2 regions of the Pseudomonas sp. GW822-FHT04H02 genome follow, and region 2 is predicted to be linked to the other one. Evidence: predicted binding sites of a transcription regulator. Region 2 holds the regulator's gene; the other holds the start of a gene.
What was found. The regulator FliA, encoded in region 2, starts transcription of late flagellar genes. The targets are predictions, from matches to a motif close to CTAAAGTTTNNNNNNNNNNNGCCGNTAA.
Positions count from the first base shown of each region.

Region 1 (3,898 bases), on a different contig from region 2:
TTGTGGAAGCGTACGCCGGCAAAGGTGGTGTCGATGCGTTCTTCGTGGTGCAGGTAACGCAGTTCCACCGGGGCCGTCATGCTGCCGAAGGGCAGGGCGGCGATAAAGCGCTCGTAAACCTGGCCCAGTTGCAGGCGTGAGGAAATATCGCCGTCGAAACGCAATTTGCAGCCGGTGGCGGAAATGTCCAGCAGCTTGCCGCTGAGGGGCGATTTGAGTTTCTCGCCGCTCAGTTCGATGTCTACCAGTTGTGCCAGCTTCAGGGCGGCACGAAAGGCGTTGCGGCGCTGGTGGTAGACCACTTCGTCCGGCAGGGTGGTGCGGTAGCAGCGGCCGCCGTTGGATTCGTCGAGGGTGGGCAAGCCGTTGCTTTCCCAGGCGATACGTACGCCTTCATGAAAGCCTTCAACGCGAAACGGTTCGCCTGCGAGCAGGAAGCGTTCACCGTCGCGGGGGATCATTTCGTCGAGGGCGATCATGTTGCTATCGCGGTCCACTTCCACCAGATAGCTTTGGAAGCGCTGGCTACGCTCGTGGAAAGTGATGATCAGCGGGTCATGGCTCTCTTGCAGCAACCGCAGGTTGGAAGATATCTCCAACGCAGTGGTGAGCACCTTGGGTGGCTGCGGAGTATCTTCCGCATTTGAGGCGTTGAACACGGTTCATCAATCTCCAGACAAAATACAACTACACGCAGGAGCCAGCATTTTGCCAGCATGTTTCACGGCTTGGTAGCGCGCGCTCATTTTTTGGGTTTAAGCCTGACTGAGTGGGCGTGGCTTCGCAAGCATTGAGGTAGAGCCGCGGGCGTCGTATAGGGCAGGAGGTTCGCCACCATTGAGGATTTTCAGCTGGTTGGCGGTGGTGGCCTGTTGGATCTGGATCGAGCGACCATTGAGCTCGTTGGCAGCTTGGCACTCGGCAAGCAATTGGGTCAGGACATTGCTCTGTTCGAGCAATTGCGCGCCCAGGCTGGAGTGGCTGGCCAGTTGCTCGAGCCCCTCGCGGTTGGTCGGCAGGTTCAGGCTGGCAAGAATTTGCGTGCGCTTACGGCCATGCTGTTCCAGCAAAATGACCAAGGCTTGCTTCTGCGCCAGGATGTCTTCCAGCAGCGGCATGTCGCGGCCGTGGAGGGCAATAGACTCGGCGCGTAGCAGCTCCAGCAAGTGTTGCGCTGGAGCAAGGTCATCGTTGATCAATTGCAGTAGGTTGGTGTCGTGCATGGCTGGCCTTGGGGATTAAGCGTCCAAAAGCCTGGCGCAAGCCTGGGGCTAGCGCTGGGCTTCGAAGTTAAGCAGTTTGCTGGCTACGCGGTTGCTGTCGACCTTATAGCTGCCATCGGCAATCGCTTGCTTCAACTCGGCCACCCGGGCTTTGTCGACGGCAGGCTGATCACGCAGCTTGTCAGTGACTTTCTGCAACTGTTGAGCCTCATTGCTCAGGTGTACCGATTCCCCGCTTTTGCTGGTCTCGGCGGCGGTTGTCAGCGGCGTGGATTTGCCGGCATCACCGGTTTCCTTGCTGGTGCTGGTACGCGTACTGCCTGTCAGTGAAGGGGAGCTGTTTAAACGGCTGAAGTCGATGACCATGATGAAGTAAACCTCTGGGTATTTGGACGCTTGCCATGTTTTCGGCCATACCCTGAAAAACTTTAGGCTCGATTGTCGACAAACCAGGTCAGGTATCTGCGACCCTTTATCGGCCACAGTTTAGGGAACGCACGGCTTGAGCGCCAGCTATCTACATGGCCACTTCCACTTGCCCTGGCGCCGTGATGCGGGCCTTGATCACTCGTTGCGAATTGAGATTCTTGACCCGGATCTGTTCGCTCATGCCGCCGTTGGACAGCGCCTCGCCCGGCATCCGTACATTCAACGTGCCGCTGCGTGCCGATATCACCACTTGATCGCCCTTGCGCACGACTTCCGCCTGCTCCAGATGGGCCAGGGTAACGAGCTGGTCGGCGACCATTGGTCGGACAAGTTTCTGACCAATGGCTTGGTCCACTGAGGTGAGGTAGCCCTGATTGTTCTGGCTGATGTCCCGTTCGCGCAGCACCACGTCTTCCGGTTCGATGATGCCGGCGCGCTTGAGCGGGCGTGCAGTGGTGACCACCTCGCGAAACAGCTTGACCTGCGCCGGCACGAATACCGTCCATGGCGAGGCGCCTTCGCAGCGCACTTTGACGGTGACCCGCCCCAGCGGTTGGGCCGGGCTTTCCAGGTTGGCTGTCAATTCCTTGTCGCAATTGGGCATGCGCATGCGCGGGTCCAGCTGGTTGACCTGGATTTCATAGCGACCTTCCGTTTGACTGGTGGCCAGGTAGTCTTCTACCGTGAATTCAAGAAACCCTTGAGTGACGCCGATAAGAAGATCAGGCAGGGTGACCGAATCAGCAACGGCAGGGTTGCCGGGGTTTAAAATGCACAGAGCCGACAGCCCGCACAGCAAAGTGCGGTAGCGGGATGTCAGGCGTCGGAAAAATGTCGTTTTGGCGTTCATAACAGTTAAAAAGCAAGCGCCGTGCCGTTTAGCAATGAGCGTGCGTCGGATCTTAAAGCTTTGGGGAGTCTGGGCATGGCTGGTGTAATGGATTCGGTGAACCAGCGCACGCAATTGGTTGGGCAGAATCGACTAGAGTTGTTGCTGTTCCGTCTGGACGGTGGGCAGCTCTACGGGATCAACGTATTCAAGGTTCGCGAGGTGCTGCAATGCCCTAAGCTGACCCTGATGCCCAAATCCAGTCCTGTGGTGTGCGGTGTCGCGAATATACGAGGGGCAACCATTCCGATCCTGGATCTGGCAATGGCTACGGGTTCTGGTGGCCTGCAGGACCAGAGCAATCCGTTCGTCATCATCACTGAGTACAACACCAAGACCCAGGGTTTCCTGGTGCGCTCGGTGGAGCGCATCGTCAACATGAACTGGGAAGAGATCCATCCGCCGCCCAAGGGGACCGGACGCGATCACTACCTGACGGCGGTCACTCGGGTGGACAACCAGTTGGTGGAAATCATCGACGTGGAGAAGATCCTGGCGGAAGTCGCGCCGACCTCGGAGGCGATCTCGGCAGGAGTGGTGGATGTCGAAACCCAGCACAAGGCTGTTTCCCTGCGGGTGCTGACCGTCGATGACTCGTCGGTGGCACGCAAACAGGTCACCCGTTGCCTGCAAACCGTAGGTGTCGAGGTAGTGGCATTGAATGATGGCCGGCAAGCGCTGGATTACTTGCGCAAACTGGTGGACGAGGGCAAGAAGCCGGAAGAGGAATTCCTCATGATGATTTCCGACATCGAGATGCCCGAAATGGACGGTTACACCCTCACGGCCGAGATACGTAATGATCCACGCATGCAAAAGCTGCATATCATCCTGCATACTTCGTTGTCAGGGGTGTTCAATCAGGCGATGGTGAAGAAGGTCGGTGCCGATGACTTCCTTGCCAAGTTCCGCCCTGATGACCTGGCATCCCGGGTAGTCGACCGGATCAAAGCAGCAGATCACAGCTAAGGGCACTCGCCCTGGCGGACATAAGATTTAAGAGGCGGCAGCATTGTCTACGGGTAATTTGGATTTTGAACAGTTCCGGGTCTTCCTGGAAAAAGCCTGTGGTATTTTGCTCGGGGAAAATAAGCAATATCTAGTCTCGAGCCGTCTCAACAAACTGATGGAGCAGCAAGGGATAAAAACCTTGGGTGAGCTGGTCCAGCGGATTCAGACCCAGCCCCGCAGTGGTTTGCGCGAGATGGTCGTGGATGCCATGACGACCAACGAAACCTTGTGGTTTCGCGACACCTACCCATTCGAGGTGTTGAAGAACAAGGTGCTTCCCGAAGCCATCAAGGCCAGCCCCAACCAACGCTTGCGCATCTGGTCGGCGGCCTGTTCGTCGGGGCAG
Region 1 covers NZ_JBXAMM010000003.1:382,315-386,212, reverse strand. Annotated here, with positions in the region: gene AC1RMG_RS14030 (flagellar brake protein) at 1-659, opposite strand, end outside; gene AC1RMG_RS14025 (flagella synthesis protein FlgN) at 756-1,223, opposite strand; gene flgM (flagellar biosynthesis anti-sigma factor FlgM) at 1,272-1,589, opposite strand; gene flgA (flagellar basal body P-ring formation chaperone FlgA) at 1,741-2,502, opposite strand; gene AC1RMG_RS14010 (chemotaxis protein CheV) at 2,578-3,510, shown strand; gene cheR (protein-glutamate O-methyltransferase CheR) at 3,554-3,898, shown strand, end outside.
Region 1: a site for FliA is predicted at 1,628-1,655, ahead of flgM (flagellar biosynthesis anti-sigma factor FlgM). Genes of this name have one in related genera too.

Region 2 (9,906 bases):
TGGATCGAGCAGCGGGTGCCAAGCCCGACCCAGTTGCATTTGATGGAAGGCTATCTGCAGTCCGGCGGCGGTGCTCCTTCAATCGGCATCATCGTCCTTGATCTGGCCGCGGATGCCCAGGCGCTGGCGCGCACCCTGCATAGCCTGGCGGCGCAGCCGCAGGGGCTTGTGCAACTGAAAGTGACGGTACTGGGGCATGAGGCGCCGGGCTTGGTTGCCGGCGGCGCCGAGCTGCACTTCACACCGGTTCAGGCGAACTACGCAGAGCAGGTCAATCGTTTGCTGCAAGAAGATGCATGCGAATGGTGTGTGCTGGTCCGCGCTGGTGATGAGTTCACGCCAAGCGGCCTGTTGGTCGCCAGCCTGGAGTTGCTGCCGGATCCCGACTGCCGTGCAGTGTTCTGTGATGGCGTGCTGCGAGAAGCCAATGGCGACACGGGGGTCATGCTGCGCCCGGACTTCAACCTGGATTACCTGCTGAGTTTCCCGGGGGTGCTGGCGCGTCACTGGATCTTCAGGCGTCGGGTGCTGATCGAGGCGGGTGGTTTTGATGGTGCCTACGCGCGGGCCCTGGAGTTCGAGCTGATCCTGCGCCTGATCAATCAAGGTGGCATTGACGGTTTCGGGCATATCCCGGAATTGCTGCTGAGTTGTCCGCCCGTGGCCCTGGGTGAAAATGAAGATGAGCGCCGTGCGCTGGTCGAGCACCTGTCGCAGCGTGGCTATGCCAGCGCGCAGGTCGACAGCTCGCTTGCGGGACACTATCTGATCGACTACGGGCACCAGGCCCGCCCCCTGGTATCGATCGTGGTGGTGGTGAGTGACGACCTGGCGGCGGCGCAGCGCTGTATTTTCAGTGTCCTGGAGCACACCCGTTACCCTTTCTACGAGTTGCTGATCGTCGATAACGCCTGTCAGGCCGCAGAGGCAAGGCAGTGGTTGCAGGCTGTCGCGGAGCTGTCGGCTGAGCGTATCCGGGTAGTCAGCCTGCCTTATGCCGTGGATCGTTCCACCGCCAACAACCTGGGGGCGCAGCAGGCTTCTGGTGAATATCTGGTATTCCTGCGTGCGCTGACGGCGATCTTCGACGGTGGCTGGATTGATGCGCTGTTGAATCACGCGCTGCGCCAGGAGGTGGCGGTAGTGGGGGCCAAAGCGCTCTCCAGTGATGGCGAAGTGAGCCATGGCGGATTGATCCTGGGGCTGGCGGCCGGCGGGGCGGCAGCATTTGCCGGGCAGCAGGCCGACGCTGCCGGGTACATGAATGGCTTGCAGGTGGATCGCAATTGCAGTGCGGTCGCCGACATCTGCCTGATGGTACGTAAAGCCCTGTTTGATGGGGTGGGTGGCTGGGATGCCGAGCTGTTCCCTGAGGCGGGAGCGGATATTGACCTGTGCCTGCGCCTGGCGGGCCATGGTTATCTGACCGTGTGGACGCCGCGTGCGCGGGTCATGCACGGTATGCCGCCGGCCGCGTTTGCGCCGCGGGATGAAGATGCCTTGTCCCAGCGCTGGCTTTCGGTGCTGGCGCGGGACCCGGCCTACAACCTGAATTTTTCCCTGGGGCAGCCAAAGGGCTTCCAACTGGCCGAGCCGTCGTTAAGTTGGCGTCCGCTGATCTGGCGCCCGTTGCCAGTGGTGCTGGTGCATCCTTCGGATCGTTATGGCAGTGGTCACTATCGGGCCATTCGACCGATGGAGGAGCAGAGTTCGGCGGGCCTGATCGACGGGGTGCTGTCGATGGCGCTGTTATCGCCGGCCGAACTGGCGCGAGTGGCCCCGGATTCGATGGTTTTCCAGCGCCACATCGGCGAGGAGTCGCTCAGCGCCATGCGTCGTGCGCAAGCCTTCTCGCGCAGTTTCAAGGTCTTTGAGCTGAACGATCACCTGCCAAGCCTGGCTGTTGGGGAGGCTGCCCAGGGCATGACGCCTGGGGATATTTCCTACTATTTGCGCGAAGCCGTGGCCTGCGTCGATCGCCTGGTGGTGTCCACCGAAGCCCTGGCCGACGCTCTGCATGGCCTGCATCCGGATACCCGGGTCATCCACAGTCGTCTGGACCAGCAGGGCTGGGGGGCGTTGCCAAGCAGCCAGCGGTGTGCCGGCGACAAGCCCCGGGTAGGGTGGGCAGGCGCGGACTGGCAGCTGGCCAATCTTCAAGTGATCGGCGAGGTGGTGAAAGCCCTGGCGACGGAAGTCGACTGGGTGTTCATGGGGGCTTGTCCCGAGGAACTGCTGCCCTATGTCAAGGAAGTGCATCGTGGTGTGGAGATCAGCCTGTATCCGGCGGCGCTGGCCAGGCTGAATCTGGATCTGGCAGTAGCGCCCATGCAGCAGAGTCTGCTCAACGAGTGCAAGAGCAACCTGCGTCTCCTGGAGTATGGCGCCTGTGGTTATCCGGTCATCTGCAGTGATCTGGCGTGTTTCCGCGGTGATTTGCCGGTGACTCGGGTTGCCAATCACTTCCAGGACTGGAGGGCGGCCATCCGCATGCATCTGGATGATCCACAGGCCAATGCCCGGGCCGGGGATGCCCTGCGTGAAGTCGTCCGGCGCGACTGGATGCTGGACGCTAGCGCATTGATGGCGTGGCGTGCTGCCTGGCTGCCGGATTAATCACGGCCACTCTGAGGTTTCCGGCATTTTCGGCTCAATGCCGGCGCCATATTTCCTTTCGGTAAAAGTTGGAAGGTTTCTTGCAGTAGCAGCCCCGTGCCGCTTCAGGCGTCAAAAGTTTGCTTTACGGAACGGGGTAAATCGGTGGATCGCTCTCAGTTAATCAACACGGCTCGCAGCAACCTGGCTGACCTCGGTCGAGGCAATCTGGGTGTGCCGGTGCTGCTGTTGGTCATGCTGGCCATGATGATGTTGCCGGTCCCGGCGTTCCTGCTGGACGTGTTCTTCACGTTCAACATCGCTTTGTCGATCGTGGTTCTGCTGGTGTGCGTGTACGCCCTGCGGCCGCTGGACTTTGCCGTGTTCCCCACCATTCTGCTGGTGGCCACGCTGCTGCGCCTGGCGCTCAACGTGGCCTCGACCCGGGTGGTGATGCTCCATGGCCAGGAGGGCCACGCCGCTGCCGGTAAGGTGATCCAGGCCTTCGGTGAGGTGGTGATCGGCGGCAACTATGTGGTCGGTATCGTGGTCTTTGCGATCCTCATGATCATCAACTTCGTGGTGGTGACCAAGGGTGCCGGCCGTATTTCCGAGGTGAGCGCGCGCTTCACCCTGGACGCCATGCCCGGCAAGCAGATGGCCATCGATGCTGACTTGAACGCCGGCCTGATCGACCAGAACCAGGCCAAGCTGCGCCGTCTCGAAGTGGCCCAGGAGGCCGAGTTCTACGGTTCCATGGACGGTGCCAGCAAATTCGTGCGCGGTGACGCCATCGCCGGTTTGCTGATCCTGTTCATCAACCTGATCGGCGGCATGGCCGTCGGTATCTTCCAGCACAACATGAGCTTTGGCGATGCGGGCCGGGTATACGCCTTGCTGACCATCGGTGACGGTTTGGTGGCGCAATTGCCATCACTGTTGCTGTCCACTGCGGCGGCGATCATGGTGACCCGGGCTTCGGGTTCCGAAGACATGGGCAAGCAGATCAACCGCCAGATGTTCGCTTCGCCCAAGGCGCTGGCGGTGGCAGCCGGCCTGATGGCCGTGATGGGGCTGGTGCCGGGCATGCCGCACTTCTCCTTCCTCAGCCTGGCGGCCGTGGCCGGTGGCGCCGCTTACCTGGTCTGGAAAAAACAGAACCAGGTCAAGGTCAAGGCTCTGGAAGAGGTCCAGCGTCAACAGGACCTGCTGCCTTCCCCGGCCCGTGCCCTGGAAACCAAGGAGTTGGGTTGGGACGACGTGACGCCGATCGACATGATCGGCCTGGAAGTCGGTTACCGCCTGATTCCCCTGGTGGATCGCAACCAGGGCGGGCAATTGCTGGCGCGGATCAAGGGGGTGCGCAAGAAGCTCTCCCAGGACCTGGGCTTTCTCATGCCCACGGTGCATATCCGCGACAACCTGGACCTGGCGCCGAGCGCCTACCGCCTGACCCTGATGGGGGTGATCCTGGCCGAAGCGGAGATCTATCCGGATCGCGAGCTGGCGATCAACCCGGGGCAGGTCTATGGCACGCTCAACGGCATCTCCGCTCGGGACCCGGCCTTTGGTCTGGAAGCGGTGTGGATCGAAATCAGCCAACGGCCGCAGGCGCAGTCCCTGGGCTACACCGTGGTGGACGCCAGTACCGTGGTCGCCACCCACTTGAACCAGATTCTGTACAAGCACTCCAGCGAACTGATCGGCCACGAAGAGGTCCAGCAGTTGCTGCAAGTGTTGTCCAAGAGTTCGCCGAAGCTGGCCGAGGAATTGGTGCCGGGCGTGCTGTCGCTGTCGCAGTTGCTCAAGGTCCTGCAAGCGCTGCTGGCCGAGCAGGTGCCGGTACGCGACATCCGCAGCATTGCCGAAGCCATCGCCAACAATGCCGCCAAGAGTCAAGATACTGCCGCTTTGGTTGCCGCGGTACGCGTCGGATTGTCTCGTGCCATCGTCCAAAGCATTGTAGGCACTGAGTCTGAGCTGCCTGTGATCACCTTGGAGCCAAGGTTGGAACAAATTTTGCTCAGCAGTCTGCAGAAGGCAGGACAAGGCCAGGAAGAAGGCGTTCTGCTGGAGCCAAGCATGGCAGAGAAGCTGCAGCGTTCGCTGATCGATGCGGCGCAGCGTCAAGAGATGCAAGGTCAACCGGTGATTCTGTTGGTAGCGGGGCCGGTCCGCGCCATGCTCTCGCGGTTCGGCCGTCTCGCCGTCCCGGGTTTGCATGTGCTGGCGTACCAGGAAATTCCGGACAACAAGCAAGTGACCATCGTTGCGACAGTAGGGCCCAACGGCTGAGGTAGTGGGTTATGCAAGTTAAGCGTTTTTTCGCCGCCGATATGCGTCAGGCCATGAAACTGGTTCGTGATGAGTTGGGCGCTGAAGCCGCCATCATCGGCAACCGGCGGATCGCCGGCGGTGTCGAGCTGACGGCTGCGCTGGATTACAAGTTGTCGGCCTTGTCGCCACGGGTTCCGAACATGGAACTCGAGGACGAGCTGCGCAAGACCCAGTCGCGGATTGTCACCGCCCAGGCCGAACTGAGCCTGCGGGGCGAGGGCGACAGTGCCTCGATCACCAATCGCCAGCTGTTCGCCGGCCTGCCGTTGACCGCGGCCGAGCCCCTGATCGAGCCGACCCTGACCGAGCGTCCGCGCCCGGCGCCGGCTCCTGCAGCGCCACCTGCCGATACGCGGGCGCTGGACTCGATGCGTTTCGAGCTCAACGGTCTGCGCGAACTGCTGGAAGTGCAGCTCGGCTCCCTGGCCTGGAGCCAGTTGCAGGGCAGCCGTCCGGAGCAGGCCAACCTCTGGCGTCGCCTGCAGCGCATCGGCCTGTCGGGCCCGCTGGCCCGCGACCTGCTGGCACTGATTACCGAAATCAACGAACCCCGTCAGGCCTGGCGCATGTTGCTGGCGCACCTGGCGCGAATGATCCAGACCCCGGAAGTCGAGCCTCTGGAAGAGGGCGGTGTGATCGCCATGGTCGGCCCGGCCGGCATGGGCAAGACCACCACCCTGGCCAAGCTGGCGGCGCGCTACGTGCTCAAGTACGGGGCGCAGAACATTGCCCTGGTGAGCATGGACAGCTACCGCATCGGCGCCCAGGAGCAGCTCAAGACCCTGGGGCGCATCCTCAATGTGTCGGTGACCCATGTGGACCCGGGCCAGTCCCTGGCCCAGGCACTGGATCCGCTGCTGCGCAAGCGCGTGGTGCTGATCGATACCGCCGGCCTGCAGGCCAGCGATCCGGCGTTGCGCATGCAGCTGGAGAGCCTGGCCGGTCGTGGCATTCGTGCGAAGAACTATCTGGTACTGGCTACCACCAGCCAGAAACAGGTGCTGACCGCCGCCTACCACAGCTACAAACGCTGCGGCCTGGCCGGTTGCATCCTGACTAAACTTGATGAAACAGCCAGTCTTGGCGAAGTGCTGAGCCTGGCCATCAGTCATGAACTGCCGGTTGCCTATCTCACTGATGGTCCGCGGATTCCTGACGATCTGCACCTGCCTCGCCGGCATCAGCTGGTGAGTCGCGCGGTAAGCGTACAGATGCAGGAAGAACCCAGCGAGGAAGCCATGGCCGACATGTTCGCTGACCTTTACCACAGCCCGTCCAAACGGGTTGGCTGAGGTAATCATGAATAGATTGCAGTGTATCTACATCGATGGTCTGCCATGCATTGTTCCAATGGTGAACGCGCAGCCAGTTATGTGGCCCCGTCTAAGTAAGACAAGGTAAAGAAAGAACATGGGCAGCATGCATCCCGTACAGGTGATTGCGGTGACCGGCGGCAAAGGTGGCGTCGGCAAGACTAATGTGTCAGTGAACTTGTCCCTGGCTCTGGCTGAGCTCGGCCGGCGGGTCTTGCTGCTGGATGCCGACCTGGGACTGGCCAATGTCGATGTCCTGCTGGGCCTGACTCCGAAACATACCCTGGCCGACGTCATCGAGGGTCGTTGCGAACTGCGCGATGTGCTGCTCCAGGGCCCTGGAGGCATCCGCATCGTACCGGCCGCCTCGGGCACCCAGAGCATGGTGCACCTGAGCCCCGCGCAGCACGCTGGCCTGATCCAGGCCTTCAGCGATATCGGCGACAATCTCGATGTGCTGGTGATCGACACCGCTGCGGGTATTGGTGACTCGGTAGTCAGCTTTGTCCGCGCGGCCCAGGAAGTACTGCTGGTGGTGTGCGACGAGCCGACCTCGATCACGGACGCCTACGCGCTGATCAAGCTGCTCAACCGCGACTACGGCATGAACCGTTTCCGGGTCCTGGCCAACATGGCTCAGAGCCCTCAGGAAGGTCGCAACCTGTTTGCAAAATTGACCAAGGTCACGGATCGCTTCCTGGACGTGGCCTTACAATACGTCGGCGCAGTTCCCTACGACGAAAGCGTACGCAAGGCCGTGCAAAAGCAGCGTGCGGTCTATGAAGCCTTTCCTCGTTCGAAGTGTGCATTGGCGTTCAAGGCCATCGCGCAAAAAGTCGATACCTGGCCGTTGCCGGCGAACCCACGCGGGCATCTGGAGTTTTTTGTCGAGCGGCTAGTGCATCAAACAGCGGGACCGGTGCTATGACTGCCAGTGGCTACAACCTCTACAAGAAGTCGGCGCGTGACAGCCAGTACGAATTGATCGAGCGCTACGCGCCTCTGGTCAAGCGTATTGCCTATCACCTGCTGGCGCGGTTGCCGGCCAGTGTTCAGGTAGAAGACCTGATTCAGGCCGGGATGATCGGTTTGCTCGAAGTGTCGACCAAATACGACGCGAGCAAGGGGGCGAGTTTCGAAACCTACGCGGGTATCCGTATCCGTGGGGCGATGCTCGACGAGGTTCGTAAAGGCGACTGGGCACCGCGTTCGGTGCACCGTAATACGCGCATGGTCAGTGATGCGATTCGCGCAATTGAAGCTAAAACCGGTCGTGACGCTAAAGATCATGAAGTTGCGGCCGAACTTCAATTGAGTCTCGACGATTATTACGGGATTTTGAACGACACCTTGGGCAGCCGCCTGTTCAGTTTCGACGACCTGTTGCAGGACGGCGAGCATGAAGGGCTGCATGAGGATGGCGCCAGTGCTCATCTCGAGCCGTCACGGGACCTGGAGGATGAACGCTTCCAGGCCGCGTTGGCGGATGCGATTGCCAATTTGCCGGAGCGCGAGCGACTGGTGTTGGCGCTGTACTACGACGAAGAGCTGAACCTCAAGGAAATCGGTGAGGTCCTGGGGGTCAGCGAATCGCGGGTCAGCCAGTTACACAGCCAGTGCGCAGCCCGTTTGCGGGGGCGTTTGGGGGAGTGGCGAGCGCGCTGACAGGCAGTGTGGGGACACTGCGTTCAGGACCGGTGAAGCAAGCGCTGCACCGGTCTTGCAGTATGTGCTCCATGCAGTCGTTGTGTGTTATGCCGGATTGATTGAATGGCGCGTTCAGGTGCTGGATGCGTTTAAGACTGCTTGGAGGTCGAATTGGACAAGAACATGAAAATCCTCATCGTTGATGACTTTTCAACGATGCGGCGGATCATTAAGAACCTGTTGCGTGATCTGGGATTCACCAACACGGTCGAGGCCGACGATGGCACTACCGCCATTCCGGTACTCAACAGCGGGAGCATCGACTTTCTGGTAACGGACTGGAACATGCCGGGCATGACCGGTATCGACCTGCTGCGCCACGTGCGCGCCGATGAAAAACTCAAGCACCTGCCGGTATTGATGGTGACTGCTGAAGCCAAGCGCGAGCAGATCATCGAAGCTGCCCAGGCCGGCGTAAACGGCTATGTCGTCAAACCATTCACGGCTCAGGCGTTGAAAGAGAAGATCGAAAAAATCTTCGAACGCATCGGTTGAGACGCGTAGCCATTCCGCCACGGGGGAGCTATGGAGCATAACGAATCTTCACTGGGCGACTTTGAGTCGACCCTGAAAAAACATGCGCTGGAACTGGTCGAGAGCCTTGAAAAGGGCCGGTTCGGCGAAGCGGTGCAATTGATCCATGAGCTCAATCAGACCCGTGACCGCGGCCTGTACCAGGAAGTGGGCAAGCTCACCCGCGAGCTGCATAGCGCGATCGTCAATTTCCAGATTGACCCGCACATGCCGCAAGCCGAGGAAGTTTCACAGATCACGGATGCCACTGAGCGCCTGTCCTATGTGGTCCGGCTGACGGAAGCCGCAGCCAACCGCACCATGGACCTGGTGGAGAGCAGCACCCCGCTGGTCAACGGCCTGAGCACTGAAGCCCAGGCCTTGAGCGCAGACTGGGGGCGCTTCATGCGGCGCGAGGTCGGCGCTGAAGAGTTTCGCGAGCTGGCGCGCCGGGTCGACAGTTTCCTGACGCGCAGCGAACAGGAAACCCGTACCGTTTCCGGCCACCTCAACGACATTCTGCTGGCGCAGGATTACCAGGACCTGACCGGTCAGGTGATCAAGCGTGTGACCCAGTTGGTCACGGAAGTCGAAAGCAATCTGCTCAAACTCGTCTTGATGGCCAGCCAGGTCGATCGTTTCGCCGGTATCGAACATGACCGTGAATCGATCCTCGCTGAAAAAGATCCGCAAAAACATCTCGCCAAGGGTGAAGGTCCGCAGATTCATGCCGATAAACGGGAAGACGTTATGTCCGGTCAGGACGATGTAGACGATTTGCTTTCCAGCCTTGGATTCTAGGAGCACCCATTAATGAGCTTCGGCGCCGATGAAGAGATCCTTCAGGATTTCCTGGTTGAGGCCGGCGAGATTCTAGAGCAACTGTCCGAACAACTGGTCGAGCTGGAAAGCCGGCCGGATGATGCGGACTTGCTCAATGCAATTTTTCGCGGTTTTCACACTGTTAAAGGGGGCGCCGGCTTCCTCCAGCTCAATGAGCTGGTGGAGTGCTGCCACATCGCCGAGAACGTCTTCGACATCCTGCGCAAGGGTGAGCGGCGAGTCGACTCGGAACTGATGGACGTGGTGCTTGAAGCTCTGGACGCGGTGAACGGCATGTTCAGCCAGGTCCGTGAGCGCACCGAAATCACCGCTGCCACACCGGAGTTGCTGGCGGCCCTGGCGCGCCTGGCCGAACCTGCCGGTGCCGAGCCTGCAGCACCTGCTGTGGAAGAGGTGGTTGAGCCGGTTGCCGAGCCTGTGGCCGAAGAAAGCCCGGCAGGGGACATCACCGATAACGAATTCGAGCTGTTGCTCGACTCGCTGAATGCCGCCAAGGCCGAAGCCGAAGCAGCGCCTGCCGCCGCACCTGCGGCCCAGGGCGAGCCGGCCAGCGATGAAATCACCGACGCCGAGTTCGAATCCCTGCTCGATCAGTTGC
Region 2 covers NZ_JBXAMM010000002.1:1,072,563-1,082,468, forward strand. Annotated here, with positions in the region: gene AC1RMG_RS11755 (glycosyltransferase) at 1-2,616, shown strand, start outside; gene flhA (flagellar biosynthesis protein FlhA) at 2,761-4,890, shown strand; gene flhF (flagellar biosynthesis GTPase FlhF) at 4,902-6,224, shown strand; gene fleN (flagellar synthesis regulator FleN) at 6,343-7,173, shown strand; gene fliA (RNA polymerase sigma factor FliA) at 7,170-7,910, shown strand; gene AC1RMG_RS11780 (chemotaxis response regulator CheY) at 8,076-8,447, shown strand; gene AC1RMG_RS11785 (protein phosphatase CheZ) at 8,478-9,266, shown strand; gene AC1RMG_RS11790 (chemotaxis protein CheA) at 9,279-9,906, shown strand, end outside.